DNA from 2 places in the Cupriavidus sp. 10L45 genome. Region 2 is predicted to be linked to the other one. Evidence: predicted binding sites of a transcription regulator. Region 2 holds the regulator's gene; the other holds the start of a gene.

Region 1 (15,461 bases), on a different contig from region 2:
TTCGCGGCGGATGAACTTGTCCGGCACCTCATAACGCAACCAGTCGCGCGTGCGACCGACGATCCTGACGTGCTCCGGAAGCAGGCCGACTTCTTCCTGCAGCTCGCGGTACATGGCCTGTTCCGGCGTTTCGCCGTACTTGATGCCGCCCTGCGGAAACTGCCAGGAGTGTTCGCCGATTCGCTTGCCCCAGAAAACCTCGTTGCGTGCGTTGATGAGGATGATGCCGACGTTCGGGCGAAAGCCTTCACGATCGAGCATGACTGCACCTCGAATCCTTTAGAATTACGTCGATTATAAAGGAAGCGCGCGGGTCGGCCTGACGCCGGGAATGCTGGTTTTCCCCGAGCGGGAAGGGCAGTTTCCGGCGCGTCCCGCCAAATGAAATGCCGCGCCTGGCCAGGCCGGCGCTGCCGGGCACTGCCCGACTCACGAGAAAGCAACGGATGAAAGCCTCGCAATTCTTCATTTCCACCCTCAAGGAAGCCCCCGCCGACGCGGAAATCGTGTCGCACAAACTCATGATGCGGGCTGGCATGATCAAAAAGGTCGGCGCCGGCATCTACAGCTACATGCCGGTGGGGCTGCGCGTGATCCGCAAGGTGGAGAACATCGTCCGCGAGGAAATGAACCGCGCCGGCGCCCTGGAACTGTCGATGCCCGTGATCCAGCCGGCCGAACTCTGGCAGGAGACCGGCCGCTGGGACAAGATGGGCCCCGAGCTGCTGCGCCTGAAAGACCGCCACGAGCGCGATTTCGTCATGCAGCCGACTTCCGAGGAAGTGGTTACGGACATCGCCCGCAGCGACATCCGCAGCTACAAGCAGCTCCCGGTGAACTTCTATCAGATTCAGACCAAGTTCCGCGACGAGCGCCGGCCCCGCTTCGGCATCATGCGTGGCCGCGAGTTCACCATGAAGGACGCCTATTCCTTCGACCGGGACCTGGACGGCCTGAAGGGCTCGTACCGCAACATGTACGACACCTACACGCGCATCTTCCAGCGTTTCGGCCTGGAATTCCGCGCTGTGGCGGCCGATAACGGCGCCATCGGCGGCTCGGGCTCGCACGAGTTCCACGTGATCGCCGATACCGGCGAGGACGCCATCGTCTACTGCCCCACCTCGGAATACGCCGCCAACATGGAAGCCGCCGAGGCGCTGACGCTGGACGCCGCCCGTCCCGCGCCGGCCGAGGCCATGGCCAAGACCCACACCCCGGGCAAGGCCAAGTGCGAGCACGTCGCCGAATTCCTGAACATGCCGCTGGTGCGCACGGTGAAGTCGATCGTGCTGGCCAAGGACACCGACGCCGGCGCCGAGATCTGGCTGCTGCTGTTGCGTGGCGACCACGAACTGAACGAGGTCAAGGCGTCGAAGGTGCCGGGCCTGCTAGATTTCCGTTTCGCGACCGAGAACGAGATCGTCGACACCTTCGGCTCGCCCCCCGGCTACCTCGGCCCGATCGGCACGAAGAAGCCGGTGAAGCTGGTGGCGGACCGCACGGTGGCCAACATGGCCGATTTCTGCTGTGGCGCCAATGACCGCGACTACCACTACACTGGCGTGAACTGGGGCCGCGACCTGCCCGAGCCGATCGTGGCGGACCTGCGCAACGTGGTGGCCGGCGACGCCTCGCCGGACGGCAAGGGCACGCTGGAGATCTGCCGGGGCATCGAGGTGGGCCACGTGTTCATGCTCGGCACCCGGTATTCCGAGTCGATGAGCGCCACCTACCTCGACGAAAACGGCAAGACCCAGCCGATGCAGATGGGCTGCTACGGCATTGGCGTGACGCGGATTCTTGGCGCTGCCATCGAACAGAACTACGATGAGCGCGGCATCATCTGGCCGGCCGCCATCGCCCCGTTCGCGGTGGTGGTCTGCCCGGTCGGCTACGACCGCAACGAAGCTGTGCGCGCGGAAGCCGACCGCATCCATGCCGAGCTGCTGGCGGCCGGTGTCGATGTGATCCTGGACGACCGTGGCGAGCGCCCCGGCGTGATGTTTGCCGACTGGGAACTGATCGGCGTGCCGCACCGTGTGGTGGTGGGCGACCGTGGCCTGAAGGAAGGCAAGGTCGAATACCAGGGCCGCCGCGACGCCCAGGCCACCCCGGTGGCCGTGGCTGACGTGGTGGGCCATGTGCGCACCCAGCTGGCCAGCTGAAATCCGCTGTTGAAGTAAGGAAAAGGAAGCCGATGCACGCGTCACGCCTGTTCACCCCCCGCCGCTGGTCCGTGCTGGCCGGCGGCCTGCTGCTGGCCGTCGCGGCGGCCACGGCCCATGCGGGGGCGCAGAAGGAGGAGGCGCTGGCCGACTCCGTGCGCGGCGCGCTGGCGGCGGCCATTGCCGATGGCAGGCCCGTCCGCCCGGCGTTCGCCTCGGGCGGCGAGCGGCTCGGCTACCTGAAATGGCTGGGCGAGATGTCGCGCCGGCTCGAATCCCGGATTCCCGAGCCGCAGATCCGCGTGGAACTGATCGAGACGGTCTACTACGAGGCCAAGCGGGCCGGGCTGGAGCCGTCGCTGGTGCTCGGGCTGGTCCAGGTGGAAAGCGGCTTCCGGAAATATGCGATCAGCTCGGCCGATGCACGTGGGCTGATGCAGGTCATGCCGTTCTGGGTGCGTACCATCGGCGACAGCGACGTGCGCAAGCTGTTCCACCTCCAGAGCAACCTGCGCTACGGCTGCACCATCCTGCGCCACTACCTGGACCGCGAGAACGGCGACCTGTTCCTGGCGCTCGGCCGCTACAACGGCAGCCGGGGCCGGCCGGAGTACCCGAACGCCGTGCTGGGCGCGTGGAAGCGCTGGCAGTATTCGGAATCGACGGTGACGATCGCCGGCGACCCGGGCGCAGCCGCCGTGCCGCCGCCGGCCACCTCGCGCCGCCTGCCGCCGGAGTCCCCCGCGCGCAACCCGTTTTCGCCGCAGCGACTGGCCAATCCGTCATGACATTCGACTCCCGCACCGACGCTGCCGGGGCCGCCGGGCAGGGCTACCACGCCTCCTCGCCGGAACTGGAGCGCTGGCTGGCCCGCCATATCAAGCAGGGATTCAACGCCGATGCGCTGGTGCTGTCGATGCAGCGCGCCGGCTACGACGCGACCTTCGCCCGGGCCATGGTGGCCGATGCGCTGGGCCAGCCGCACCCGGCCACCACCGACGCCACCAAGGCGCCCGCCGCCCGGGTACGGCCGAAGTCCGACATGGTGGGCCCGGACCCCGCCGGCAACGCCATCCGCGACGCGGGCCGGGACATCCCGGTGCTGTTCCGCATCGAGGCGCCGCGCGTGATGCTGCTCCAGGGCCTGTTCAGCGAGGCCGAGTGCGACGCCCTGGTGGCGCTCTCGCGTGACCGCATGCAGCGCTCGTCCGTCGTCAATCCCGCCACGGGTGACGAGAACGTCCACGAGGCCCGTACCAGCACCGGCGCGATGTTCCAGGTCGGCGAGCACCCGCTGCTCGAAGTGCTGGAGGCACGCATCGCCGCCGTGACCGGCGTGCCGATGGAGCACGGCGAGGGCTTCCAGGTGCTCAACTACAAGCCTGGCGCCGAATACCAGCCGCACTACGACTATTTCAATCCGAAGAATCCGGGCGAGGCGCGCCAGATGGCCGTGGGCGGCCAGCGCGTGGCCACGCTGGTGATCTACCTGAACAGCACGCCGGCCGGCGGCGCCACCACCTTCCCGCGAATCGGGCTGGATGTGGCCCCGGTCAAGGGCAATGCTGTGTTTTTCAGCTACAAGCTGCCGGACGGCACGCTGGACGACCGCACGCTGCACGGCGGCATGCCGGTGGTGTCAGGGGAGAAGTGGATTGCCACCAAGTGGCTGCGCGAGCGGCCGTACCGGGTCGGAAGCTGAGTCCGACGGACGGCCGCGCGCCGTAAATCAGGCCAGTCCGGGAGTCAGACCAGCGCGCGGATGGCGCCGAGGTTGCGCCAGTAGCCCTTCACATCCATGCCGCAGCCGAAGACGTAGCGGTCTGGCACCTTGAAGCCGCAGAAGTCCGGGTGCATCGGCTTGGCCTTGAGCAGGGTCTTCTCGCACAGCACGGCGGCGTGGAATTCCTTGGCGCCCATGTCGAGAATGCGCTCGCGGATGGCCGCCATGGTCTCGCCTTCGTCGAGGATGTCGTCCAACACCAGCACCACCCGGTCCTTGACCGACTCGCGCGGCGCCACGCGCCATTGCATCTCGCCGCCCACCGTCTTGTTGTTGTAGCGCGACAGGTGGATGTAGTCGAATTCCAGCGGAAACTGCAGCTTCGGCAGCAGCATGCCGGTGAAGACCACCGCGCCGCCCATCACCGACAGCACGAGCGGGAAGGCATCGCCCATGCGCGCGGTGATGTCATCGGCCATGCGGTCCAGCGAATCCTGCACTTCCGCGGCGCTAACGATTTCCTCGGAGCTGGCCCAGAGTTCGCGGGCCTGGTCTGCGGTCATCATCATGTCTCTGTCCTTATATCTGTGGGTCTGGGCGATGCTTAGCGGTTGAACAGGCCCTTCATGCCGCCCTTCATCCCGCCCATCTGGCGCATCATCTTCATCATGCCGCCGCCCTTGAGCTTCTTCATCATGCCCTGCATCTGCTCGAACTGGTTCAGCAGGCGGTTCACTTCCTGCACCGGCACGCCGGCGCCGGCCGCGATGCGGCGCTTGCGGCTGGCCTTGATCAGCTCCGGCTTGGCGCGCTCGGCGGCGGTCATGCTGTTGATGATGCCCTCCATGCGGCGCACCGACTTCTCGGCCTGATCCATATTGGCGCCCTGCGCCTGCTGGGCGAACTGGGCCGGCAGCTTGTCCACCAGGCTGCCGATGCCGCCCATCTTCTTCATCTGGCCGATCTGCGCCTTGAAGTCCTCGAGATCGAACCCGCCGGTCTTCTTGATCTTCTTGGCGAGCTTCTCGGCGGCGTCCATGTCCACGCCGCGCTGGGCTTCCTCCACCAGTGCGAGGATGTCGCCCATGCCCAGAATGCGCTGGGCCATGCGGTCGGGGTAGAACGGCTCCAGGCCGTCGAGCTTCTCGCCCACCCCCACGAACTTGATCGGACGGCCCGTAATGTGACGTACAGACAACGCGGCACCGCCGCGTGCGTCGCCATCGAGCTTGGTCAGGACCACGCCGGTCAGCGGCAGCGCGTCGTTGAACGCCTTGGCGGTGTTCACGGCATCCTGGCCGAGCATGGCGTCGACCACGAACAGCGTTTCCACCGGTTTCAGCTCGGCGTGCAGCGCGGCGATTTCCGCCATCATCGCCTCGTCGATACCGAGCCGGCCGGCCGTATCGACGATCAGCACGTCGTGGTAGTGCTTGCGGGCCCAGTCCAGCGCCGCGCGGGCGATGTCCACGGGCTTCTGGTCCGGCTCGGACGGGAAGAAGTCGGCGCCAACCTGCTCGGACACCGTGCGCAGCTGGGCGATGGCGGCGGGGCGATACACGTCGCACGACACCGTCAGCACCTTCTTCTTCTTGTTCTCCTTAAGCCACTTGGCGAGCTTGCCGGAGGTGGTGGTCTTGCCCGCGCCCTGCAGGCCGGCCATCAGGATGATCGCTGGCGGCTGGACGTTCAGGTTCAGTTCGCCCGATTTCTGCTCGCCCGGCTTGGGGTCGACGGCTTCGTCGCCGCCGATGACCGCGGTCAGCTCGCGCTGGACCACGCCGACGAGGGCCTGGCCCGGGGTGAGGCTGCTGACGACTTCCTCGCCGAGCGCCTTTTCCTTGACGCGGGCGACGAACTCGCGCACCACGGGCAGCGCCACGTCGGCTTCGAGCATGGCAAGGCGCACTTCGCGCAGCATCTCGGCGGTGTTGGCCTCGGTCAGTCGGGCCTCGCCGCGCATGGTCTTGACGACCCGCGCCAGGCGTTGTGTGAGGTTATCCAGCATGGCAGTGGGGAGAGGTTCGGCTCGTGATTCGGCGTGGATGGGGCGCGCGCGTGGCGTTGTCGTGAGGCATCACGGACAAGGGCACGAGGGACAGGCCCTAGGGTAAACTGCGCAAATGGCCATTGTACTGTATGCCTTGACGGCACTTCTCTATTGCGGCCTGGCCTTTCACGGCTGGGCAACGCGCAACCCCCGGCTGGCGGCCGCTGGCGGGGGTGCTGTCGGTCATCCGGGCCATCCGGGCCCCGGCGGGCGCCCTGGCGCCGCCACGGCCGTGTTGATGGCGCCGCCCGGCGATGGCCGCGCGGACGGCCAGCCCGCATGGTGGCACGCCGTGGTGCTCGGCGCGCTGGTCAGCCACGGCATGCTGCTGCACGAAACCATCTTCCCGGCAGACCGCATGATGTTCGGCTTCGCCTTCGCGCTCTCCGCCATGCTGTGGCTGGGCGTGGGCATCTACTGGATCGAAAGCTTCTTCTTCTCGCTGGCCGGGCTCGGCCTGATCGTCTTTCCGGTGGCGATGCTGGCCGGCCTGATGCCGCTGGCCTTCCCGGGCGCGCAGATCCTCGGCTACGCCGCGCGGCCGCTGTTCAAGCTCCATTTCGTCATCGCCAACGTGGCCTATGGGCTGTTCACGCTGGCGGCGTTCCACGCCTTCCTGATGCTGCTGGCCGAGCGCCGGCTCCATGGCTTCAACCGGCCGACCAGCGCCGAAGCATCGTCCGGGCAATGGCTGGGCCGCTGGCTGGACCTGCTGCCGCCGCTGCTGACGCTGGAAAAGCTGCTGTTCCGGCTGATCGCGGCGGGCTTCGTGCTGCTGACGCTGACCATCCTGTCCGGCTTCCTGTTCTCCGAGCAGCTGTTCGCCCGGGCCTTCCGCGTGGACCACAAGACCGTGTTCGCGATCCTGTCCTGGGCGATGTTCGGCGGCATCCTGGTCGGCCGGCATTTCCGGGGCTGGCGCGGGCGCACCGCCCTGCGCTGGGTCATCGCCTCGTTCGGCATCCTGCTGCTGGCCTACGTGGGCAGCCGCTTCGTGATCGAAGTGGTGCTGCACCGCCTCTCCTGATCTAGTGATCTCCTGATCGTCATCGCCCCCATGGCAAGAATCTTCCTCCTGCTGGCAGTTGTGCTGGCGATCATCTGGTGGCTGCGCCAGCGCGCGGCCGCCCGCGACGCGCACGAGCAGCCGACCGCCCGCCCTGGCCCGGCGCAGCGCAAGACCGAAGGCGCGGCATCGTCCGAGCCGATGGTCCAGTGCGCCCAGTGCGGCGTGCACCTGCCGCGTGGCGAGGCCATCGGCTGGAACGGCCTGCACTACTGCCGGCGCAGTCATCTGCCCGATGGCTCGGAGATGTCCGGCCATGGCGACACCGACGCGCGCCCATGACCTCGCGCCGCTCGGCCTGGTCCCGCCTCAACGGCTGGCGCGTGCTGGTCGAGCTGTGGCGCCAACCCGAGCCGCCTGAATTCCACTGGCGCCTGCTGCGCTATTTCTGCTGGACCCGCGCGGCCGTGGCGCTGCTGCTGGTGGGCTACGTGTGGCTGCCGCTGGAACGCGCCGCGCCGGATCCTGGCGTGGCCGCCGGTGCCGCGGCCACCCTCGCCGCCAATCCGCGCATGGCCGCCGCGCTGCCGGTGGTGCTCCCCTACCTCTGCATCGCCATGGTCACGCTGGTGGGCACGCTGTGGCGCCGCCATTTCCATGTGCGCGTGCGCGTACAGGTGATGGTCGACCTGGCGCTGCTGGCCGGGATCTTCGCGGTGGTGGGCCGGCTGGGCAGCCACGCCGAAGGTCTCGCCATGATCTTCCTGCTGCCGGCGCTCGAGGCCGGGGCGTTGACCAGCCTGATGTTCGCGCTGTTCACGGCGGCGGTGTCGGCGCTGGTGGTAATGGGCCAGCCCTTCGTGCAGACGCTGCTGGTGCGCCAGGCCGATGCCAACCTGCTCGGTTCCGGCCTGTTCGGCCTGGTGTTCATGATCGCCGCGCTGGTGATGTACATGCTCGCCAACCGGCAGATCGCCCAGGAGCAGATTGCGCTGGCGCGCGAGCAGGAACTGCGCCTGCAGCAACTGGTGAACCGGCTCATGGTCAACGACATGCAGGACGGCGTGATGCTGGTGCGCGCCAACGGCGTGGTGGTGGCCGCCAACCCCGCGGCCGTGGTGCTGCTGGGCGTGCAGCCGCACGAGCGGATCCGGGAAGGGCAGGTGCGCGCCGGCGAGCGCGACAAGGTGCTGTTCGACCTGCGCCGCATCCCGCGCCTGCAGCCGCTGATGGAAATGCTGCGCGACTGGATCCAGACCAATGACGATGTGCCGCGCATCCTGCAGCTACTGCCGCTGCCATCGCGCCCGTCGGCGCTGGGTGGGCCGATGCTGCATACCCGCCTGCGGCTGCGCTTCGTGCTGCCGGGGCTGGCCGGGCTGCGCTCCACGCTGGGCGGGGCGCTGACCGCGCCGAGCGCGCTCGATACCGTCGGCTGGAACGACATGTCGCCCGAAGGCGCGGCCCGGCTGCGTCTGGCCATCGCCCAGAACGAGGCCATGGCCTGGAGCCCCGAGGACGAGACGCTGCTGCGCAGCGAGATGCGCGACACGGTGCTGGTCCACATCGAAAGCTGGGAACGGATTGCCGAGCAGGTGCAGCAGGAGAAACTTGCCGGCATGGGCCGACTGGTGGCCAGCGTGGCGCACCAGATCCGCAACCCGCTCGCGGCCATCAGCCAGGCCAACGAGCTGCTGGCCGATTCCGGGGCGGGCGAGGGCAATATCGACGCCCGGCTGCTGCGCATCATCAGCGACAACGTGCGCCGGCTCGATCAGGTGGTGTCCGATGTGCTGCAACTCTCGCGCCGCCCCCGCACCGGCCACAGCGCGGTGGAGCTGGGCCAGGCGCTGCCCGAGATCGTGGAACGCTGGCGGCTGGAGATGCGCTCGCGCGGCGGCCCGCGCGCCGATATCAACGCCAATGCCATCCGCCTCGCCGTGGACCTGCAACGCCCGGTGATCTTCGATGCCGCGCAACTGCAGCAGGTGCTCGGCAACCTGCTCGATAACGCCTGGCGCTATTGCAGCCGGCTGCCGGGCGCCATCCGTCTGCTGGCCCATGCGCTGGATCAGCACCATGCCGAACTGATCGTCTGGAACGATGGCGCCGAGGTCACGCGCGAGCAGCAGCGCAGCCTGTTCGAGCCGTTCTTCACCAGCAACGCCCAGGGCACCGGGCTGGGCCTGTTCATGGCGCGCGAGCTGTGCGGCGCCAATGACGCCCAGGTGCGCTACGGCACCATCGCGCTGGAACCGTTGCTGGATCGCACAGGGCTGCTCGGGCCCGGCGCTCGCGATACACTGCCGGCCAAGGCGTTCGTGCTGACGATGCGGATCGAGACGCCCGACGTTGTAACGGCCGCCCAGGCCTGATCCGCCGCCCCCCGCAACCCAACCCCCACGCCATGTCCGCCAGACCGCCCGTTCCCGATCCGATTCTCGTCATCGACGATGAGGCCGACCTGCGCGAGCTGCTGGACATCTCGCTGCGCCGCATGGGGCACGACGTGGTGATGGCCGGCTCGCTGGCCGAGGCGCGGCTGCGACTGGCGGAGCGCCGCTACAGCCTGGTGCTGACCGATATGCGGCTCGGCGACGGGCTGGGCATCGACATCGTGCGGCAACTGTCGGCCTCGCCCGAGCGCACGCCGGTGGCCGTGATCACCGCCTACGGCAGCGCCGACAATGCCGTCGATGCCCTCAAGGCCGGGGCGTTCGACTACATCGCCAAGCCGGTGTCGCTCGACCAGCTACGCACCCTGATCCTGAACGCGCTGGGTCGCCAGCAGCGCGGCGCGGCGGAGGGCGGCGCGCGCAGCGCCGAGGCTGCCGAGGCCGCTGAAGCCGCCGACCGCGCCGCCGGCCTGCTGCCGGGGCTGTCCCCGGCCATGCAGGACGTGCGCCGCTCGCTGTCGCGGCTGGCGCGCAGCATGGCGCCGGTGGTGATCAGTGGCGAATCGGGCAGCGGCAAGGAGCGCGCGGCGCGCGCCATCCACGCCGTGAGCGCGCGCGCCGCGCACCCGTTCGTGGCCGTGAACTGCGGGGCGATTCCCGAGACGCTGATGGAGTCGGAATTCTTCGGCTACGTGAAGGGCGCGTTCACGGGCGCCGACGCCGAGCGCGGCGGCTTCTTCCACGCCGCGCACGGCGGCACGCTGCTGCTGGACGAGGTGGCGGACCTGCCGCTGACCATGCAGGTAAAGCTGCTGCGCGCGTTGCAGGAGCGGCGCGTGCGCAAGATCGGCGCCAGTCGGGAAGACACCGTGGACGTGCGCGTGATGTGCGCGAGCCACAAGGATCTGGCTGCGATGGTCGCCGCCGGATCGTTCCGCCAGGACTTGTACTACCGCCTGAACGTGCTGGAGCTGCGCATGCCGACGCTGCGCGAGCGGGGCGAGGACATTCCGGTGCTGGCGCAGGTCATCCTCGAACACCTGGCCGTGCGCTACGGCGATGCGCGCCCGCGCCGGCTGTCCGGCCCGGCGCTGGCGCGGCTGGCGGCGTACCGCTTCCCCGGCAACGTGCGGGAACTCGAAAACCTGCTGGAACGCGCTTACGCCTTCGCCGAATCGGACGAGATCGCGGTGGCGGACCTCGGGCCGCTCGAAGCCGGCGTGGATCGCGCCAGCCTGCTGCAAGGCGCGCCCGTGCCGGTGCCGGAGACCGCGCCGACCGGTTATGAGACCTGGGGCAGCCCGGCCTGGTCGGCGGCCAGCCTGACGGCGCCGGAGGCGGGGGGTGCCGTGGCCGAGGCGCCGCCGCCGCCCCAGCCATCCATCGATCCGATGGTCGATGCGTTGCGCGACGTCACGTTCCCCATCGACCTGCCGGCCCGGCTCGAGGCCCTCGAGCGCGAATTGATCCTGCGCGCGCTGCGCCAGACCGGCTTTAATCGCACCACGGCCGCGCCGCTGCTGGGTTTGAATTTCCGCCAGCTGCGCTACCGCATCCAGCAACTCGAGATCCGCGACGAACGCGAAGGGCGCGATGGCCGGGAAGGGCGCGACGACAGCGAATCGATGGCGGAAGGCGAGGGCCGCGATGGCTGACGTGGCCGCAGACTGGCTGCCAGACGCCGACGGCTGGGTGCCGGCCGCGCGCCGCGTGCCATCGCCCAACTTCGACACCCGCCCCGAGGGCATGCCCGTCGACGTGGTGGTGCTGCACAACATCAGCCTGCCGCCGGGCCAGTTCGGCACGGGCGACATCGAGGCGTTCTTCCAGAACCGGCTCGACACCGCCCGCCACCCGTTCTTCGAAACGATCCGCGACGTCCGCGTCTCCGCCCACTTCCTGATCACCCGCGAGGGCGAGTTGGTGCAGTTTGTGGCGTGTACGCAACGTGCCTGGCATGCGGGCCAGTCAGCCTATTGCGGCCGCCAGCGCTGCAACGACTTCTCCATCGGCATCGAGATCGAAGGCGCCGACGACCAGCCCTTCACCCTGGGCCAATACGACACCGCCGCCCGCATCGTCGCCGCCCTGCGCACGACCTACCCGATCACCGGCATCGCCGGCCACAGCGACATCGCCCCCGGCCGCAAAACCGACCCCGGCCCGCACTTCGACTGGGACCGATTCGCCAGACTGGCCGATGTGACGCCAGCGCTGCTGCCTTATCGACGGGGTGGATCCTGACCCGCCGCCCCCTTGTGCACGATGCCTCATATTCAGGCATTCGCCCGCGTGACAGCGATGTGAAATCCCCACACTTGGGCCGCCTATCGGCGACTCGCCACGATTAAAAAATTTTAGAAAATTTGTGCGGTGGCGCACGGGCCGCCGCCATCCCTTGGCGTAGCGCGGCTTGCAGGAATGTGGCGCCGCCGCACACCCCGTCCCCAGACCGGCATCTGACTTGTCAAGACTGGTCTTTCCGATTCGTTTCACTATACTTAGCCCAGTTTTTCGCAGTGACCACTATATCTAGTGGTACTACCGGGGAACCGGCCGAGGTGTGAAGCCTGCGCCGCAATGGATTGCGACGCCGGCGCCACAGTAGTGACGCGGCCGGCGGTATCGCAAGAGTCCCTAGCAGAATGAACGCCTGTGCAGTTTGGTTCTCGCCCCGGCAAGGCCGGTGTCGAGTGTCTTCTGAAGCGCATTTTGCTAGGGACTTTGTCACTTCATTACAAGGGTTAAAACAGGAGTTACCTCATGCAAACGGCCCAGAACGAACAACAAAACACGGGATCGGCTGGCGTTGTCGGCGCCGCCGGAACGTCGCAGCAGACCCCCGCCGCTGCCGGCGCCAACTATCAGGACTACAAGCTCATCCGCCGCAATGGGGCCGTGGTGGCGTTCGAGCCAAACAAGATTGCCGTCGCCGTGACCAAGGCCTTCCTGGCCGTGAACGGCGGCCAGGGCGCTGCCTCCGCGCGCGTGCGCGAGATCGTGGAACAGGTCACCCAGAACGTGGTGCGCGCGCTGCTGCGCAGCCGGCCGAACGGCGGCACCTTCCATATCGAGGACGTGCAGGACCACGTGGAACTGGCGCTGATGCGCTCGGGCGAGCATGAAGTGGCCCGTGCCTACGTGCTGTATCGCGAGAAGCGCACCCAGGAGCGCGCGCAGGCCAATGCGCAGACCGTGGCGCGTGTGCAACAGGGCGTGGCCTTCAACGTGAACGACAACGGCGTGAGCCGCGTGCTGGATCTGGCCGCGCTGCACGAGCTGATCGACACCGCCTGCAGCGGCCTGGGCAACGGCGTGAGCGCCGAGCCGATCCTCAAGGAAACGCTCAAGAACCTGTACGACGGCGTGCCGCTGAGCCAGGTGTACGACTCCGCCATCCTGGCCGCGCGTACCCTGATCGAGAAGGACCCGGACTACAGCCAGGTCACCGCCCGTATCCTGCTGCACACGATCCGCAAGGAAATCCTCGGCGGCGAAGTGACGCAGGCCGAGATGGGCTCGCGCTACGCCGAGTACTTCCCGAAGTTCATCGCCCGCGGCATTCAGGCCGAACTGCTGGACGAAAAGCTGGCCACGTATGACCTGGCCCGCCTGGGCGCGGCGCTGGACGCCTCGCGCGACTTCCAGTTCAACTACCTCGGCCTGCAGACGCTGTACGACCGCTACTTCCTGCACGTGGAAGAGCAGCGCATCGAAATGCCGCAGGCCTTCTTCATGCGCGTGGCCATGGGCCTGGCGCTGGAAGAGCGCGACCGCGAAGCCCGCGCCATCGAGTTCTACCAGCTGCTGTCGTCGTTCGACTTCATGTCGTCCACGCCCACGCTGTTCAACTCGGGCACGCGCCGCTCGCAGCTCTCGTCGTGCTACCTGACCACGGTGTCGGACGACCTGGAAGGCATCTACGAAGCCCTCAAGGAAAACGCGCTGCTGTCGAAGTTCGCCGGCGGCCTGGGCAACGACTGGACCAACGTGCGCGCGCTGGGCTCCCACATCAAGGGCACCAACGGCAAGAGCCAGGGCGTGGTGCCGTTCCTGAAGGTGGTGAACGACACGGCCGTGGCCGTGAACCAGGGCGGCAAGCGCAAGGGCGCCGTCTGCGCCTACCTGGAGACGTGGCACCTGGACATCGAGGAATTCCTCGAGCTGCGCAAGAACACCGGCGACGACCGCCGCCGCACCCACGACATGAACACGGCCAACTGGATTCCGGACCTGTTCATGAAGCGCGTGATGGAAAACGCCGAATGGACGCTGTTCTCGCCCGCCACCTGCCCGGACCTGCATGACAAGGTCGGCAAGGCGTTCGAGCAGGCCTACGTCGCCTATGAAGCCAAGGCTGCCAGCGGCGAACTGAAGCTGTTCAAGAAGGTGCCGGCCATCCAGCTCTGGCGCAAGATGCTGGGCATGCTGTTCGAGACCGGCCATCCGTGGATCACGTTCAAGGATCCGTGCAACATCCGTAGCCCGCAGCAGCACGTGGGCGTGGTGCACAGCTCCAACCTGTGCACGGAAATCACGCTGAACACGAACGAGAGCGAAATCGCCGTGTGCAACCTGGGTTCGGTGAACCTGGTGGCCCACCTGAAGCAGGAGGCCGACGGCACCCACGTGCTCGACCACGCCAAGCTCCAGAAGACCATCCGCACCGCGATGCGCATGCTCGACAACGTGATCGACATCAACTACTACGCGGTGGACAAGGCGCGCAATTCGAACCTGCGCCACCGCCCGGTGGGCATGGGCATCATGGGCTTCCAGGACTGCCTGCACGTGCTGCGCACGCCGTACTCCAGCGACGCCGCCGTGAAGTTCGCCGATACGTCGATGGAAGCGGTCTGCTACTACGCCTACGAGGCATCGAACGAGCTGGCGCAGGAACGTGGCCGCTACAGCACCTACGAGGGTTCGCTGTGGGACCGTGGCATCCTGCCGCAGGACTCGCTCAAGCTGCTGGCCGACGAGCGCGGCGGCTACCTGGAAGTGGACATGTCCTCGTCGATGGACTGGGACAGCCTGCGCGCCAGCATCAAGCAGCACGGCATGCGTAACTCGAACTGCATCGCGATCGCCCCGACCGCGACCATTTCGAACATCATCGGCGTGTCGGCCTGCATCGAGCCGACCTTCCAGAACCTGTACGTGAAGTCGAACCTCTCGGGCGAGTTCACGGTGGTCAACGACTACCTGGTGCGCGACCTCAAGGCACGCGGCCTGTGGGACGAAGTGATGGTGGCGGACCTGAAGTACTTCGATGGTTCGCTGGCCCGCATCGACCGCATTCCGCAAGACCTGCGCGACATCTATGCCACGGCCTTCGAGGTGGAGCCGAGCTGGCTGGTGGAGGCCGCGAGCCGCCGCCAGAAGTGGATCGACCAGGCCCAGTCGCTGAACATCTACATGGCTGGCGCGTCGGGCAAGAAGCTGGACGATACCTACAAGCAAGCCTGGCTGCGTGGCCTGAAGACCACGTACTACCTGCGCACGATGGCGGCCACGCACGTGGAGAAGTCCACGGTGTCGCGCGGCTCGCTGAACGCGGTGTCGTCGGGCAGCGACGGTGGCGTGTCGGCGCTGGAAGCCGCCGCCGCCTCGGCCCCGGCCATGCCGGAAGCCGAAGGCGCGGTCTGCACCATGCGCCCGGGCGACGCCGGCTTCGACGAGTGCGAAGCCTGCCAGTAAGCAAGACGTAACAAGCCCCCCAACGGTTTGCACCCCTCGCCCGCTTGCGGGAGAGGGGCCGGGGGAGAGGGCCGGCGCCCCCATGACGCGGGCGCCAGTGCTGGCCACCGCCAGCCATCGACGAATAACGGAGAAATAACATGCTGAGCTGGGACGACGACGTTCAAGCCAAGCCGCAGGCTGCCTCGCAGCCCGCGCTGCAACCTGCCACCCTGGCCGCCGCTGACGAGCAGGGCGCACTGCCGCCGGCCGCCACGCAGCCGGGCATCCTGGGCAACAACCCGAACGCCGCCGCCGTGCAGAGCGAGCGCCGCGTGAACGCCGCCGACAAGCGCGTGATCAACGGCTCCACCGACGTGAACCAGCTCGTGCCGTTCAAGTACAAGTGGGCGTGGGAGAAGTACCTGGCCGGCTGCGC
Region 2 (15,461 bases):
AAGCCGATGTTGAGATCGCGCGCTTCTTTTTCCAGCAGGCCGCAGCGTACGTCGATGCCGGCATCGCGCAGCCGTTGCAGGCCGCGCCCGGACACCGCCGGGTTGGGGTCTTCCATGGCGGCCACCACGCGGGCGATGCCCGCACGCACCAGCGCCTCTGCGCACGGCGGCGTGCGGCCGAAGTGGCTGCACGGCTCCAGCGTGACATAGGCGGTGGAGCCGGCGGGATCGTGGCCGCGCGAGAGGGCGTCCTTCATCGCCTGGATCTCGGCATGGTCCTGACCGGCCGGCTGGGTATAGCCCTGCCCGATGATCTCGCCATGCTTCATCAGCACGCAGCCAACGCGCGGGTTGGGCGTGGTGGTGAACATGCCCCGCGCGGCGAGCGCGAGGGCCAGTTCCATGGCGGTATGGTCGGAGTCGGAAAACATGGCGAGGCAGTCTGTGCCGTTAGGTGAGAAAGCAGGGCGATCAGTCGCAGTCGGCATCGGGGCCGGCGCCGCAGATCCGGATGCGCCCCTGGGCGCCGAGCCTGACCTGCCGCTGCGCACCGCGGCATCGCACATGGAACGTGGCCGCGTAGAAACCGCCGCGTTCCGATCGAGAGTATCCCACAGGTGTCAAGCGGAGCGCAGGCGGTCCCTTGGCGCCATCGGTGCCGCGCAGGGTCACGCGCAGGCAGGCGGCATCCAGCGCCGTCACGGCGATGGGCGGCCCGGTGGTCGCCTGGGGTGCCACCGGTGCGAGCTGCCATCCGCCATCGAGCGTGGTGGCGCCCGGCAAGGGCCCGAGCCGGATTTCGACGCGCCGGTTGGCCGCCGTAGTGCGTGCCATGGCCAGCGATGCCGCCAGCCGGTCTGCGGCGTAGGTCACGGTGTGCTCGGCCAGCATGTGGCGCAGGGCGGGCAGGGCGATGGCCGCGAGGATGGCGGCAACGGCCAGCGAGATCAGGAGTTCGGTCAGCGTCATGCCGCTGCACCGGCGGACATGCGCGATTGCAGCCTGTTGCATTTCAGCATCCTTCGGGGGTTCGAGCGGGCGGATTCGCCGCGGTGAGCAGGGAAAGCCACTCGCCCGTGCTCCGCAGCACGAGAGTGCCGCAGCGCGTATCGACAAAAGTGGGCGTGGCGCGGACTTCGACGCAGCGGGACAGGTCAAGTCCGGCGCAACTGGTGGCCGTCAGCCAGTGCCGGACCGGGGCGGGCGGCGCGGGCACGGGGTGGGGCCAATGGCCGGCCGGGGCGGTTGCGTCTAGGGCGCTCGCAAACGTCGACGCGCTGAGGGCATGCCGCTCGAGCGCCAGCATCGCGGTGACCGCTTCGGCACGTGCCTGCATGCGCCACGCCCGGTGGAAATGCTGCCGCCATGCCGGTAGCGCCATGGCGGCGAGGATCACGACGATCATCAGGGTGATCATCAACTCGACGAGGCTGAAGCCGCTGCTTTGGGTGTGCGGCAGGCAGGGTCGGTGCGTCATGGCGATGCTCATAGCGGTGTCCGGATCAGTTCGCGCCAGCCCAGCCGACCGCGCCGGCGTGTCAGGTAGGCGTGTTGTTGCAGGTAGGCGCCGTCGCCATCGACCTGCCACAGGGCAAGGGAATGGACATCGCGCCGGGAGATGCCGGGCGCCGGAGCGGCACCTTCGATGACCGGGGAGAGGCTGACGAACGGACCACCGAAGGCCGGATCGAACGGCAACCCTGTGATGGCGGCGCCGGGTTTGCCATCGGCCTGCAGGACGGTGACCGACTCCCCGGTAGCGGCGTCGATCAGGTAGCTCCGTGCACGGCCATCGGGTGCCAGCGTGGTGAAGGCGAGATGGGCAGGGCTGGCGGCGTCCAGTGTCTCGATCTGTTCGCCCGGATGGGGTAGCGCGAGCGTCCATCCTGTCGTGCCGGGTGGGTCCGACGAGGGGACGGCACGCAGCACCACGCCGTTACCGCTCGGGATTGCGCGGATCTGGCGTGGGTTGGCTGGCTTTTCGGTGTGGTCCGGAATGGCGGACACGGCGTTGCCGGTGCCGTAGACAATAAGCGGGGTAGCACCGGTGTACGTGATCACGGGTGGTTCGACACTGCCACGTCTGCTGGCGGTCTGGCGATGCAGGCATGTTGCGGGTGGCGTATCGGCGCCAAGGGCGTCGAGGGGGAACCGCCAGAGGCGGCCTACATCGTCGATGGCGTAGGCGGCGCGGGCGGCGCCACTGGCATCGCTCCGCACCGTGACGGCGAGGAGTTGCGTGGTGGCCGTCTTGCTGTCGCAGCCTTGTTCAGGTAGCGGCAGTCGCGGAACACGGCCGGTGGTCGCCCAGGCGCCTGCCGGCCGGTCCAGCGGAAGCAGCGCCAAGGCCGCCCGTGCACCCGCCGGCGTGCCCGGCGCGAGGATGCCGACGGCGAACCAGCGCCGCTCGTTGTCGACCCTGAGCATGGCGGCGCGTAGCGGGCCACTGCCGGTCAGCGGCAAGGCGTCGCTTCCCGTCACTTCCCAGATCAGTTGGATGGGTGTGTCGGCGTCCGGAGTGGATACGTCGAGGACGAATGCGGTGCCGGGCGTGCGCGCCGTAGCGGGTGTGGCGCAAAGGAGAAGGGTGCGCCAGCGGCCGTTTGGGTCAGCATCCACGCTATGGGGCCTTGGGCACGGCGGGGCCGGCACCCGCGTGCCCACGGCGGTTAGGGCGGCGGCTTCGGCCAGTGCGGCGCGCGGTAGGTAGCCGGCGCGTTCCCGGCCCGTCATCGCGTCGAAGCTGTGCAGGATGCCATCGCGCGTGCCCAGCCAGACGGTGGTTGGCCGCAGTGCATGTGCGTTGCGGAAGGCGGTGTGGCCCGGTTGCATGGGCTGCCACGCCGGTGGCGCCACCACGTGCACGCGCGCGCCGGCGGCGCTGGCAAGCCGGGTGTCGCGTGGGCGCATGAGCGGGTTGGGGCGGTTGCCACGAAGCCACGAGAGCCGGTCCGCGCCGTGGGTGTCGGGCTGGCCGGTTGTGGGATCGATGTTGAGATGTTGCTTGGCCTCCGCATCGATGGCGGGCCACCGCAAGGGCGTCAGCCGCGTCCCGCCCAGATAGAGGCGACGCGTGTCCGTGTCGCGCTGGTCGAGCCTTTCTCCCGCTTCCCAGAGGTGCAGTACCCCACGCCGGTTGGCATCGGCGGTGGTGCGGAAGCCGATGGCATGGAGGCGCCCGGTCCAGGGGTAGCCGGCAGGCGCCACACGGTAGCCCATCGGCAAACGGCCGGCCTCGCTGGCAACGGCGCCGGGGCAGCCGCTAAGCCCTAGCACGATCCCGATGCACCCCATGACAAGGCGGATCATGGCTGGAACTCCGTCTGGAGCAGCACGCGCACGGACGGATCGCGGCCAAGGCCGAGCGCGGTAATGCGGAAGCGCGGCCACTGCGCCGTGCCGGCCAGTGTCTGGAGGGTCTGGTGGTGGTCGAGGACTTCGATGAGGTAGCGGGGCGGATGCGTCGCCCCGGCCACGCCTTCGGGCAGATCGGGCAGGCGCGCCCCGGTGAACGCACCAATCGATAGCGCCGGGACGCTCTCGGGTGGGCTGCCCTCGATCCATGGCCACCAGGCCGGCTGGCCGGTGCCCGTTCGACAGATGGCGCGCTGGGCCTCCACGCCGCAATGGCCCGGGTCCGGCCACGACGCCAGCCGAGCATGCGGCGACGCGGCAGCCGCAAGCAGATCCGCCTCCGCATCGAGCAAGGCCGCCTCCGCCGCGCGGAACGCGATCTCGCGGTCCAGTTGCAGCCCTGCCAGTTGACGGCCGGCGTGGAGGAAGTGCATCGCTGCGGCGCAGACGCTGGCCGTGAGCACCAGCATCGTCGTGACGAAAGCGAGAACGGCGATGCCATCCTGCGTGCGGCGGGTCAGCATAGGGTCTCCAGGCAGGGCGAAGGGTTGCGCAGGCGGAAGGTGGTGGTGAAGACGCGCCGGCGGACCGCATGCCGGGTCGCAGGGGGGAACGACAAGTCCTCGTCGGCGTCGCCATGGGTCAGCGCGGGCAGCAGGGTCAGCGGCTCCGGCCGGGTCGTCTGCCCGGTAGCGCGGTCGCCCCGGATCACCAGTGCGATCTGCACCGTGCGCACGCGATGCCAGCCGGCATCGCCCTGCGCCCGGATGTCGCGGGCGCGGAGATAGGTGTCCGCCTCCCCGTCGCCGTCCCGGTCGACGCCATAGCGCAGCTGCATGGCCTCCACGCCACGGACGAGCGTCCCCGAGGTGTAAGTGACGGCTTGCATCTGGCGCCCCTGCCGGCGCGGATAGCGGCACAGCAACTGCGGCACGCCATCACTGCCGAGGCCGATGTACAGCAGGTTCATCGCGGCGTGATGCGAGGTGGGCACGCCATCGACCGGTTGGGCGGTTGCCGCCAGCGCATGCCCGCCACAGTCGGTCATGGTGCCGTCGGGCCGCGTGGTCGCATCGCCGCTGCTGCTGCCGGAGAAGCGCAGGCGCAGGGCATCGCTCTGATGCCGGCCTCGGGTGCCGCACGGGGCAGATAGATCGACGGCGGGCTGGCCGCAGTCGTCGTGGCCCTCGAGCGGCGCGGTTGGCGCCGGATGCCCTGGGGTGAGCGAGGCCCGACCGGGAATCCAGCCCGCCTGACGCACCAGTTGAGCGACGATGCCCAGCGCCCGATGGCCGCGCTCCGCCATCATCACGCTGTCCGCGACGTTGGCGTATGCCTGCCGGACGACTTGGAACGTGGTGATGGCCAGTACGGATGCCAGCAGCCCGAGCACCATCCCCACCATCATCCCGGTGAGCGTGAACCCACGCTGGCGAGGGCGACGCGTCATGGCGCTACCCATAGCGCCACGTGGGCGGGAGGTGCCGTCATGCCGGGCGAGGCGTCCGCCGTAATGCGGACCGGCCCGGCCAGCACAATGCGCGCACCGGGCGCGCAGAGCGGCCGAGCGCCGGCCCCGACGCCGAGCGCGCCACACAGCTGCGCGTGGCGCCCGCCGGGCGGCACCATCGAACCGGCACCGGCCGTTTCGGCGAACTCCGACGCCCACTGCGTGGTCTGCGCCAGACTCTCCTGCTCACCCGCCAGCCGGAGCCACAAGGGGCCGAGCACGGCCAGCGGCATGGCGCCGATGCCGATGACGGCAAGGCAGATCAGTGATTCGAGGAGGATGTAGCCGCTGGAGCGCCGCTGAGGGCGGCGGCCGGAAGGGGAGGGTGGAGCAAGGGACATGGCGCATCGGTTCGAACAGAACGGATGTCCACGATAGCCTCGGGCGAGGCCCTAAAACGTGTCCGGATGTGGAGGTTTTGTGGAAGTTTGTGTCCGAGGTCGACTCGGAACAGAGCCAAGCCGGAGACCCGGTTTGGCCCGCGCACGGGTCATGCGCGGGCCGGGGAAACGGCTACCAGCACTCCGCCAGGCTTGCCGTGCCCGTCTTGGTCTTGGTATTGAGGTTGTCGATGCCGAGGGTTCCGCACAGCGCGTCGGCCAGCTTTGGCGCGGCCGTGAGGGTGTAGCCGGTGGCATCGGCGCCGCCGGTCACGGCGATGGTGATCACATGGCTGCCTTGATCGCAGGTATCCCCGGACCCCGTAGTCTGGGCGGCGCAAGCCAGTACCTTGAGTTGGGCCGGGTCCGACGAATACTTGTTGTTCACCGTGAAATACCGCTCCTGGGCACCCTGCACGCGTGCCAGGGCGGCCTTGGCTTCGGTGCGGCGCGCCTTGGTCACGTACTGCCCGTACTGCGGGTAGGCAATGGCGGCCAGGATGCCGAGCACCATGACCGTGATCATCAGTTCGATCAGCGTGAAGCCTTGCATGCGCTGCCGCAGTCCTGTCCGGGTCATTGCCGTTCTCCGTCTTGTTTCATGTTGCACCGCCATCAGTGCAGGATCTCGCGCCACGACAGGCGACCGCTCGGCTTGTCGGCGCTTTCCGTGATGGTCTGCGTGCCGCCGCTCGAGCCGGACATCAGCTTGCACTCCTTGCCCGGGCCGCAGTCGATGATAGGCGGCTTCGGCGTGATACCCACCGTCGAGCCGACGCCGCTCACCACCACACCGTTGACCGTATCGTTCTGGTCGATCTTGCCGTCGCCGTTCAGGTCCACCGGCGATTCACTGAGACGCGCGCCGCTGAACGTGCCGACTTCGTAGATGAAGCTCGAGCCGCCGCTGTCGCAGACCTCGGTGGACGGCGTCATCGTGACCAGCACGACACGTTTGCCACGGATCAGGGCGTCCGTGACCACCCGCTCGCCGAGTTGGGCGTAGGTTGGGCCAACCAGAAGGTCCATGTACCAGCCCTGGACCCCTCCAGGCGTCAGTTGCACCTTTGTGTCGGTCGAGATCCGGTAGGTGAGGCCGTTGGAAACCCCAGCCGACAGCGTCTTCTGTTCCTGCAGCATGCTGCGCGTGATCGTGCCCTGCGCGGTAATGTTCTGGTCCCAGATGCCGTACAGCGACTGGGTCGAGAAGTTCGAAGGGTCGCTGTTGTCGACGTACCGGCCCGTGCCGAACACCACCATGTAGCCGCCGGTCGGGTTGCGCGCCACGTCCGGCTGGCCGGTGATCGGTTGGCGGTTGCCGGCACTGTCCTTGGCGGTGAACATCAGCTTGCGCGTGGACTGCCACTTCGAATCGGTCTTGTCCGAGACGTCGAACTTCCAGAGGTTGCCGAGCAGGTCGCCAGCGTAGAGGAAGTCCACGGTACCGTCGCCGTTGACGTCCGCCGGGAGCACCGAGGCAATCCCGTTGGACGCCGTCGCGGTGGCATCGTCGAGCGTCAGCTTGAGATAGTCCGTGCCGGGCGTCCAGCGCTTCGAGCCCCGCACGCGGTCCAGGTAGACGATGAAGATGGAGCCACGGCCCGCCGTGCTGTTGTAGCCGTTTCCGAAGATCGCCACCCACTTGCCATTCGACATCTTGACGATTTTCGGCTGGCCCACCACGTGGCCGAGATCGGCGTCGGCCGAGCTCGGGAACTCCCACAGCACGGTGCTGCCTGCGGTGTTCTCGCTGACCGACTCCGGATCGGTGACGTCGAGCGCGAACACCCCACGGCCGCCGAGGCCGAGGCCGCTGACCAGCACGGTGCGCCAGTTGCTGTTGACCTTCGCATCCTTGACGGCGGGTGTCCCGTCGACCGTGTAGGTGTGGACGTAGTCGAGGTTCGTCAGGGTGGGCAGCTTGCTGTACACCAGGGACGGCACGTAGGCGAACAGCTCCTTGCCGCCGTCTTCATCCTTGGCGGAGAACGCGTGCATCATGCCGTCGTTCGCGCCCACGTAGAGTACTGGCTTGCGGGACCGCTTGCTCAGCACGAACTCGGCGTAGTCGTTACCCGCGTAGCCGGCGTTGGGCGGGCCCACGTACTGCGGGCTGGAGTTCACGATGTCGCCCAGGATGGTGGTGGGGCGGGCGCGGAACTTGCCCGAGGCATCGCCCTCATTGCTCTTGTCTCCGCGCAGCCAGTTGACGCGCTTTGTGCCGTCCGCGCCGCCCGTATTCATGATGGTCTGGAAGTCGGGGGGCAGGCTGTCGTAGCGGAACGGAATGCCCGCGCCATCGGGATCCACACTGTTGTACGTGAGGATCGCGCGGTTGGTGGGTGCGATGCCGCGGAGCGTCTGGCCGGCGTCCCAGATGGCCGGGAGGACGGCCTCGCCCTTGGCATTCAAGGCAAAGTTGAACAACTGGCCTGACCAGTCGGAGCCGTTGAAGCGCGCCTGGTAGGACCGTGTGTTGACGTCCAGCCGCGACGAGCTTGCCGCGACGGAAGAGGACGACGAGGTGGCCAGGATCGAGATGAAGGCACGTTCCAGCGCCGCGCTCAGCGCGCCCGGGTTGGTGGCGTAGAAGTAGTTATCGGGCAGGCCATCCGAGCCGCCGTCGCCATTGGACAGGCGGACGTCCCATTCGGTCTGTTTGTTAGGGGTCTTGTCGCCGTCGCTGTCCTTGAAGCCGCCCCACTTGGCGGCGTACTGGAGCGGGTCGAGGAACTGCGAGCCCGCGTTGCCGGTTACGCTGTAGGTGACGCTCGTTTCCGCATCGCCCAGATTGCAGTTGCTGCAGCCTTTGACGCCGGTCGGGTCGGTGTAGTTGAAGCCGTAGATGCCGGAGTGGAAGTGCGGGCCGTCCTTGTCGGTGCCGGACACTACGTAGCCGAAGCCCTGCCCGTTGCTCGAGGAGCCGGACACCACCTTCGTCGACACCGTGATGTTGCCGCCGGTGACGGAGTAGCTCAAGATACCCCAGACGTCCTGGTCGTAGTCGCCACCGGCCACCGAATCTTCCCAGCTCACGTAGAAGCGGCCGCTGCTGCCGTCCTGCGAGATCACCTTGAAGTCAACCAGCGTGCCGGTGCTCGGGTCAACGTTGGTCGGGTGCAGCTGGTAGGACGGCATGATCGTCACGGTCTTGCCGTTGACGTTCACGTTGATCTTGGGCGTATTGGTCGCCAGCTGCACGGCGTAGGTGGAGACCTTCAGCGCGGCGTTGCGAGTGGTTTCATCGGCGGAAGTGACGTCGAGGTCCGTCCGGATGCGGTTCATGTGCGCGAACAGCGCCGCGCCCGCGATCTGGAACGTGCCCTTCTGGGACGGTCCTTCCGGGCAGATCCCGAGCACGTTGCTGAGCGAGCCGACCTTCTTGGCCGAGCACACATTGTCGATGATGCCGCCGCTGACCCCGCCCGCGAACCAGTTGCCGTTGTCGATGCCTTCCCCGGTGCCAACCTTGTTGGTCCAGTCGCTGATTGTCGGCGATCCGGCCAGATCGCTCAGGCCGCCCAATTGGTCGTTGTCGTAGGAGGAAACGCTCGAGTTGAACACCAGCGCATTGAGCGGTGAGCAATAGGGCGCCCGCTTGGGGTTCGACGCCGGCAGGTTCATCGGGTTGGCCCACGTAGCCGTGGTCAGTTGCAGCGCCGCGTCCTTGCCGTTGCTCTTCGGCGCGAAATCGGTCGTCGCAGTTTTGCCGGCGAAGTAGCGGAGCGTCTCGACATAAATTTCCGAGATCGGATTGCCCCATGTGGAGCAATTCCCCTCGTTGGCCGGCTTGTTCTGGGCGTTCTGGCCGCCGCTCGGTTGAATGGCGGTTTGCTGATAGTTGCAGCTGTCTGCGCTGGTGTAACCCCCATCGCTATAGCTGTAGCCGTATGGGCGCAGCTTGTCGATGTTCCAGACAATGCCCTTGACCGGGGTGGCAGCGCGGTAGGTAAAGATGCCAGAGTCAGGGTTGATCTCGGTCGAGAAGTTCGTCACGTTCTGGCGCAGCACACCACCTGAGATGTTCTTGTCGTAGGTGCCCGTCATCAGCCCGAACAGCATCTGGCCGGTTTCGCCATACTTCTGCAGCAACCCGTACGGCTTGTACGCATTGCCGTACTGTTTGCACGATTCGCCACCAATCATCCCCGTTACGCAGGCCTGCACGCGTGCGTTGAACGTGCCCTTCGCCTGCCCCGTGCCGGTGCCCCGAACCGACTGCGACGGGTTCTCGGCCGACGCGTTGATGCCCGATGTTGCGGCGCGGTTGCCGTTCGAGGAGCCGGAGACAGTCTTGCCGTTGGTCTGAGGCAAAAAGCTGCTTTGGGTGTTGCTGGCCTCGCTGTACCAGTTGCACTGCCATTTCTCGCTGGCGCCCCAGGTGGCATAGTTACCTTTGACTACGCGCAATTGCGGGGCCTGCGTGTTGGCCTGTGAGTTGAGATTGCTGCTGTCTTTCGGGGTGACATTGCAGATGGTCAGGCCGCCGCGCGTGAGATTGGACACGGTCCACGACGAATAGCTGTTGCTTGCGCCGGCCGGCTTGGACACGCTGTCCGCGTAGATTGCCATCGTGATGGCGTTGCTATTGCCAATGCTGCTGATCCAGCCGGTCAGCGATGTGCCGGCCGGAGCGCTGCCGCGCGGAACCAGCCGAATCTGGTCGCCGATCTGCATCTTGGAGTTGTCGCTCACCGTCAGCGTCACCACGTCGGCGCGCAGCGTGATCTGGGTGGACGACGTCTGGGTCTCCACCTCGGAAGGCAGTTCCAGGTCTACCGGCACCAGTTTGCGCAGGTCGGTGCCGCCGTAGTACTTGGCCCAGGCGTGGGCGTCCATCGGCAGGAACGCGCGTTCCAGCACGGTGGTCGTAGCCGTGTCTACGGCGCGTGTGCCGCCGTAGAGGATCTTGCGCACTTCGTCGATGCGGCTCATCGACACCCAGTTCAGGAAGTTGCCGCTCCACTTGGTGCCGTCGCAGTATTTTGCGCTGTCAGCCATCGCGGCGGGCACGAAGCCCTGGATGCTGCTGCTGTCGTAGTTGTAGCACTTGGCGGAGTCGAAGTAGCCCGCGTAGGTGATGCGCGAGCTATACGTCGAGTCCAGGATGCCGTCGCCGTCCAGGTCGGAGTAGTCGTTGTACGCCTTCTGGTGAAGCGAATGATCTTTGGAGAGATCGATCATTACCATCGGCGAAACGCCGCCGCCTGCATAGAGGGGCTTGGTGGACAGGTTGAGCTGTGCCGCCGAGGCGGAGGCCACGGCGAGCAGGAACGATGCTGCAAGCAGTACGGCTTGCAGGCGGCTCGCGGGTCGGTGCAGAAGGAACGGTTTCATGGTGCGCCCAGCGGTTGGAGGGTTGCGCGACACGGTTCGGGAAGTATCAGAAACGCACGACTTCCTGGATCATCACCTTCGTGCTCGGGTTGGCCCCGTAGCCGATGGCGCTGACGCGGAAGACGTACTTGATGTTGCCGGCCTCGAGGCTGCCTTCGTTGATGTCGGGGATCGATTCGATCAGGTAGCGTGGCTGCCTCGAGACGCCGTTGGAGCCGGCGGCGGCCACGGTCGGCAGCTTCTGGTCGGCAGTCAGCAGCGTCACTTCGCCGAGTTCCACGGACCGGGCGGGATCCTCGAGGTACAGGTCCCATGCCGGCTTGCCCGTCACGGCGGGCAGGCAGAAGCCCTTGAAGCCGGCGACGTCGCAGGTCAGCGCCGCGCCGGTGACGCCGGAGATGAAGCGGATGTTGCGGATGTCGTTGCGGGCATCGCGCAGCGCTGCCTCGGCAGCCTGGAGCGCGATGTTCTGGTCGCGCGTGTTGCGCGCCATGCGCTCGGACGACAGGCTCGACATGCTCGCCGCCAGCCCAACCAGCGTGAGGATGATCAGGAACAGCAGCACCAGCACCAGCGAGATGCCGCGCTGCCCCTGGCGTCGATGCAGGCGGGCGCGCGGACGGGGAAGGATTCGCGTCATGTCGTGTCAGTTCAGGCGGTTGCGGAGGGCGATGAAGAACGTGGCGTGCTTGCGCAGGCGGCCGTCGTTGGCCATGTTCATGACGCTGCCGGCATCGCCGGCCGGGGCGGCGTCGTTCTGGGCATACGCCTTGCCGAAGTGGTTCAGGACCAGCGAGGTCGGCGCGGCGTTCGTGGTGCTCTTGCCGCGCAGCACCAGCGAGACACGCAGGGCGCGCACATTGGCCATGTTCGCCGCGCCGGGGCGGACGAAGCGGTTGACCGTCTGGTCGCCGTCGGTATCCTCGCCCAGCAGGATCTGGAACGCCTCGACGTTGGGGAACAGCGGCGTGGCGGCCCCGTTGACCGTGCACTGGAGCCAGGGCACGCCGGCCGCGTCGTTGATGATCGAAAACACCTCGGTCATCAGGATGTTGCCGTTCACATCGTTGCCGGCGCAGTCGATCATGGTGCCGTCCGGCGTCGGGGCCGTGGGCGTGCCTGGCACCGCCGCTGGGTCGGCCCCCGGCGGCGACGAGCCGAAGTAGCGCACGGTCAGTGTGTCGCTGGCATTGACGCCGGTATCGTTGGTGGCTTCGAGCGTCTCGTTGACACCGAAGCTGTTGTCCAGGAACGTGAAGTCGGAATAACCGGCCTGGCGGCCCTGCCGTTGCAGCAACTGCGCGATGGCGCGCGAGTTCTCCTGCACTTCGGCGAGGTCGCCCTGCGTGTTGTAGGAGCGCTGCTGCGCCAGGTAGAGTGAGATCACCACGATGACCAGCAGCATGCTGATCACCATGCCGACCATGAGTTCGACCAGGGTGAAACCCTGCGCGCGGCGCCTCGGTTTGCGGATGGACGTAGTCATGGCACGAAGGCGGTCACGAATCGTTGGGGGGTGTCCTGGCCGTCCTCGCGCCACCAGATCTTGATGACGTAGGGCGCACCGTTGACGTTCTGGCACTGCGGGTCCGCGGCGTCGCCGTCATTGGGGGAAGCGTCGATGCAGATCATGCCGCTGGCGGCGGGCAGCGCTTCCTTCAGATCGTCCAGCCAGGCCGCGAAGCTGGCCCCGGCCATGGCCGCCGGCGTGCACCCCTTGGCCGCGTAGCAATCGGCGTTCGGTACGCCATTCGGCTTGTCGAACGCGCCGGCCGTCATGGCGACCTCATTGCTGCGCATCTGGTCCGCCATGTTGTAGGCCATGGTGGTGGCGATGTTGCGCATGGACGCCGTGCGGGCATCGACCAGCGTGCGGAGCTGCAGCATGGCCAGCGCCAATACGCCGATGGCGAGCACGACGATCGTGATCAGTGACTCAATCAGCGTGAACCCGTCATGGCGCGCGCGCGTGGGCGTGCGCAGTCGAACCGGGCGGGCACGTCTCGGTAGGCCGTTCTGTGGGGAGGGCGACATGGCGTCAGATGCAGGGCGTCTGCTGCTGGGTTTGGGGGCGGCCGCTGCCGGTCATGCTGACGGTCTGGCCGGGCAGTTCGGAGTTGCGTTCACAGAACCGCCAGGTGGCCGTCGGGGAAGTGGAGGCGCCCGAGGACCGGAACCGCACCAAATCGGGTGTGGCGCCCAGGTTGCTGGCTTCCAGGGTCAGGGTCGGGGTCGGTTCGTCGCTGTAACGCAGCACGTCGTCCGTAGGATCGACCACGCCGTCGCCGTTGAGATCGGCGAAGATCACGCGCCGCTGGTTCCAGTCGTCGGAGCAGGCGTTGCCAGTGCCCACGGGACAGATCGTGACGGTGCTGTTGCGCCGTGCCGCTTCGCTGCGGGCCGCTTCGATCTCGGTGAAGAACTTCGACGATTCCGTCGCGATGCGGCTGTTATGCAGGAAGGAACGGAAGTTGGGGATGGCCGCCGCCGCGAGGATGCCGAGGATCGTCACGGCAGTCAGCAACTCGATCAGCGTGAAACCGCCGATTAAGCGCGTCTGAGAGCGGTGGAGATGCCCGATGCGGGCGCGGCTGCGCGGCTGTCTGGCATGCTGCGGCGACCCCATGCCAGCGGGCATGGACGCAGGCCGAGCAGGCGTCAGCGAGCCCACTGCCCAAAGGCAGAAAGACTGACCCATTTGTGACTCCCGTCCAAAAAATCGAACTGTTCTTTTGCTTTTCTACGGGCGGCGCGTTGGAGTTTTGCTGCGCCGGAGCCTCTGTTGGGCCCCGTTTACGCCGTGCACGCGCTCGCCATCCGGCCTCCTTACCCGAAGGAGGTCAGTGCAGATTAGACAGCTTTTTTTACGAAGTAGCTACCCCTTTCGTGGGGTAGGCGGGGAAAACTCGTCGAGTACGTCGCGAAATTCCGACACATCTTCAAAACTGCGATAAACGGAAGCAAAGCGGATATAGGCAATTTTGTCGAGTTTGCGCAATTCGCGCATAACCAGTTCGCCCACCTGGCTGCTGGCGATCTCTTTCTCGCCCAGCGCCAGCAGTTTTTCTTCGATCCGGGTAATGGCCTGGTCGATGGCCTCGGCGGACACCGGCCGCTTGCGCAGGGCCAGCCGCATGGAGTCCTTGAGCTTGCCGCGCGTGTAGTCCACGCGGGAGCCGTTCTTCTTGACGATGGCGGGGAAGAAGAGCTCGATGCGCTCGTAGGTGGTGAAGCGGCGGTCGCAGGCTTCGCAACGCCGGCGGCGGCGCACCGTGTCGCCGTCCTCGGAGACGCGACTGTCAAGCACCTGGGTGTTGGAATGACCGCAGAAGGGGCATTTCATGCCGGACCACCTGAAGATATATGCCGGGCCGCATTATCGCTCGCGGTGTGCAAAAGGTAAAACGGCGCTGCCGGGGCAGCGCCGTTCGTCACGCGCACTATATAGATAGGCGCGATGCCGGTTGTGGGCCGGATATCAGCCGTAGACCGGGAAGCGGCGGGTCAGGGCGGACACCTGCTCGCGCACCTTGGCGATATTGGCTTCGTCGTGCGGGTTGTCCAGCACGTCGGCGATCAGGTTGCCCACCTGGCGGGCTTCGTCTTCCTTGAAGCCGCGCGTGGTCATGGCCGGCGAGCCCAGGCGCACGCCCGAGGTCACGAACGGCTTTTCCGGATCGTTCGGGATGGCGTTCTTGTTCACCGTGATATGGGCGTCGCCGAGGATCTTCTCGGCTTCCTTGCCGGTGATCTGCTTGGCGCGCAGGTCCACCAGCATCACGTGGCTCTCGGTCTTGCCGGACACGATGCGCAGGCCGCGCGCGATCAGGGTCTCGGCCAGCACGGCGGCGTTCTTCACCACCTGTTGCTGGTAGGCCTTGAACTCCGGCGTCAGCGCTTCCTTGAAGGCGACGGCCTTGCCAGCGATCACGTGCATCAGCGGGCCGCCCTGGATCCCCGGGAAGATGGCCGAGTTGATGGCCTTCTCGTGCTCGGCCTTCATCAGGATCACGCCACCACGCGGGCCGCGCAGGCTCTTGTGGGTGGTCGTGGTCACGAAGTCAGCGTGCGGCACCGGGTTCGGGTACACGCCGGCGGCGATCAGGCCGGCGTAGTGGGCCATGTCCACCATGAAGTAGGCGCCAACATCCTTGGCCACCTTGGCGATCCGCTCGAAGTCGATGCGCAGGGCGAAGGCCGAGGCGCCGGCGATGATCATCTTCGGCTTCTTCTCGTGGGCCAGCTTCTCCAGCGCGTCGTAGTCGATGTCTTCCTGGGCGTTCAGGCCGTAGCTGACCACGTTGAACCACTTGCCGCTCATGTTCAGGGCCATGCCGTGGGTCAGGTGACCGCCTTCGGCCAGGCTCATGCCCATGATGGTGTCGCCCGGCTTGAGCATGGCGAAGAACACGCCCTGGTTGGCCTGCGAGCCCGAGTTCGGCTGCACGTTGGCGGCTTCAGCGCCGAAGAGCTGCTTCACGCGGTCGATGGCCAGCTGCTCCACCACATCCACGTACTCGCAGCCACCGTAGTAGCGCTTGCCGGGATAGCCCTCGGCGTACTTGTTGGTCAGCTGCGAGCCCTGGGCGGCCATCACGGCCGGCGAGGTGTAGTTCTCGGACGCGATCAGCTCGATATGGTCTTCCTGGCGCTGGTTTTCCTTCTGGATCGCGGCGAAGACTTCGGGGTCGATCTGCTCGATGGTGAAACGGCTGCGTTCAAACATGGCGTGACTCGTCTGTAAAAAAGGGATGCCGATGCACTTTTCGGGTACGAACAGGCAATCGGGATACATCTCGGGGGTTTCGCAGAACTTCGCGATTAGGGCGCGCGGGGAAGGCATCGGCGTCCCGCACCAGTGACCTCTATATATAGAGGTC

Evidence for each region. Region 2 encodes NrdR, which represses ribonucleotide reductase genes. Its sites were predicted from a motif close to CACNANATNTNGTG; they were not measured.
Region 1: a site for NrdR is predicted at 11,868-11,881, ahead of AC1DFU_RS18655 (ribonucleoside-diphosphate reductase subunit alpha). Genes of this name have one in related genera too.

Annotation. Positions count from the first base shown of each region.
Region 1 covers NZ_JBFTJC010000010.1:62,695-78,155, forward strand. Annotated here, with positions in the region: gene AC1DFU_RS18600 (RNA pyrophosphohydrolase) at 1-261, opposite strand, end outside; gene AC1DFU_RS18605 (proline--tRNA ligase) at 447-2,168, shown strand; gene AC1DFU_RS18610 (lytic transglycosylase domain-containing protein) at 2,201-2,956, shown strand; gene AC1DFU_RS18615 (2OG-Fe(II) oxygenase) at 2,953-3,870, shown strand; gene AC1DFU_RS18620 (hypoxanthine-guanine phosphoribosyltransferase) at 3,915-4,457, opposite strand; gene ffh (signal recognition particle protein) at 4,496-5,899, opposite strand; gene AC1DFU_RS18630 (cytochrome C assembly family protein) at 6,015-6,968, shown strand; gene AC1DFU_RS18635 (PP0621 family protein) at 6,999-7,289, shown strand; gene AC1DFU_RS18640 (sensor histidine kinase) at 7,286-9,322, shown strand; gene AC1DFU_RS18645 (sigma-54-dependent transcriptional regulator) at 9,355-10,998, shown strand; gene ampD (1,6-anhydro-N-acetylmuramyl-L-alanine amidase AmpD) at 10,991-11,587, shown strand; gene AC1DFU_RS18655 (ribonucleoside-diphosphate reductase subunit alpha) at 12,107-15,043, shown strand; gene AC1DFU_RS18660 (ribonucleotide-diphosphate reductase subunit beta) at 15,184-15,461, shown strand, end outside.
Region 2 covers NZ_JBFTJC010000009.1:153,762-169,222, reverse strand. Annotated here, with positions in the region: gene ribD (bifunctional diaminohydroxyphosphoribosylaminopyrimidine deaminase/5-amino-6-(5-phosphoribosylamino)uracil reductase RibD) at 1-431, opposite strand, end outside; gene AC1DFU_RS17585 (GspH/FimT family pseudopilin) at 472-1,011, opposite strand; gene AC1DFU_RS17580 (type IV pilin protein) at 1,013-1,489, opposite strand; gene AC1DFU_RS17575 (pilus assembly protein) at 1,486-3,276, opposite strand; gene AC1DFU_RS17570 (pilus assembly protein) at 3,306-3,878, opposite strand; gene AC1DFU_RS17565 (PilW family protein) at 3,872-4,804, opposite strand; gene AC1DFU_RS17560 (type II secretion system protein) at 4,801-5,205, opposite strand; gene AC1DFU_RS17555 (type IV pilin protein) at 5,378-5,824, opposite strand; gene AC1DFU_RS17550 (pilus assembly protein) at 5,860-10,581, opposite strand; gene AC1DFU_RS17545 (pilus assembly PilX family protein) at 10,628-11,221, opposite strand; gene AC1DFU_RS17540 (PilW family protein) at 11,228-12,067, opposite strand; gene pilV (type IV pilus modification protein PilV) at 12,064-12,615, opposite strand; gene AC1DFU_RS17530 (GspH/FimT family pseudopilin) at 12,620-13,219, opposite strand; gene nrdR (transcriptional regulator NrdR) at 13,457-13,924, opposite strand; gene glyA (serine hydroxymethyltransferase) at 14,060-15,307, opposite strand.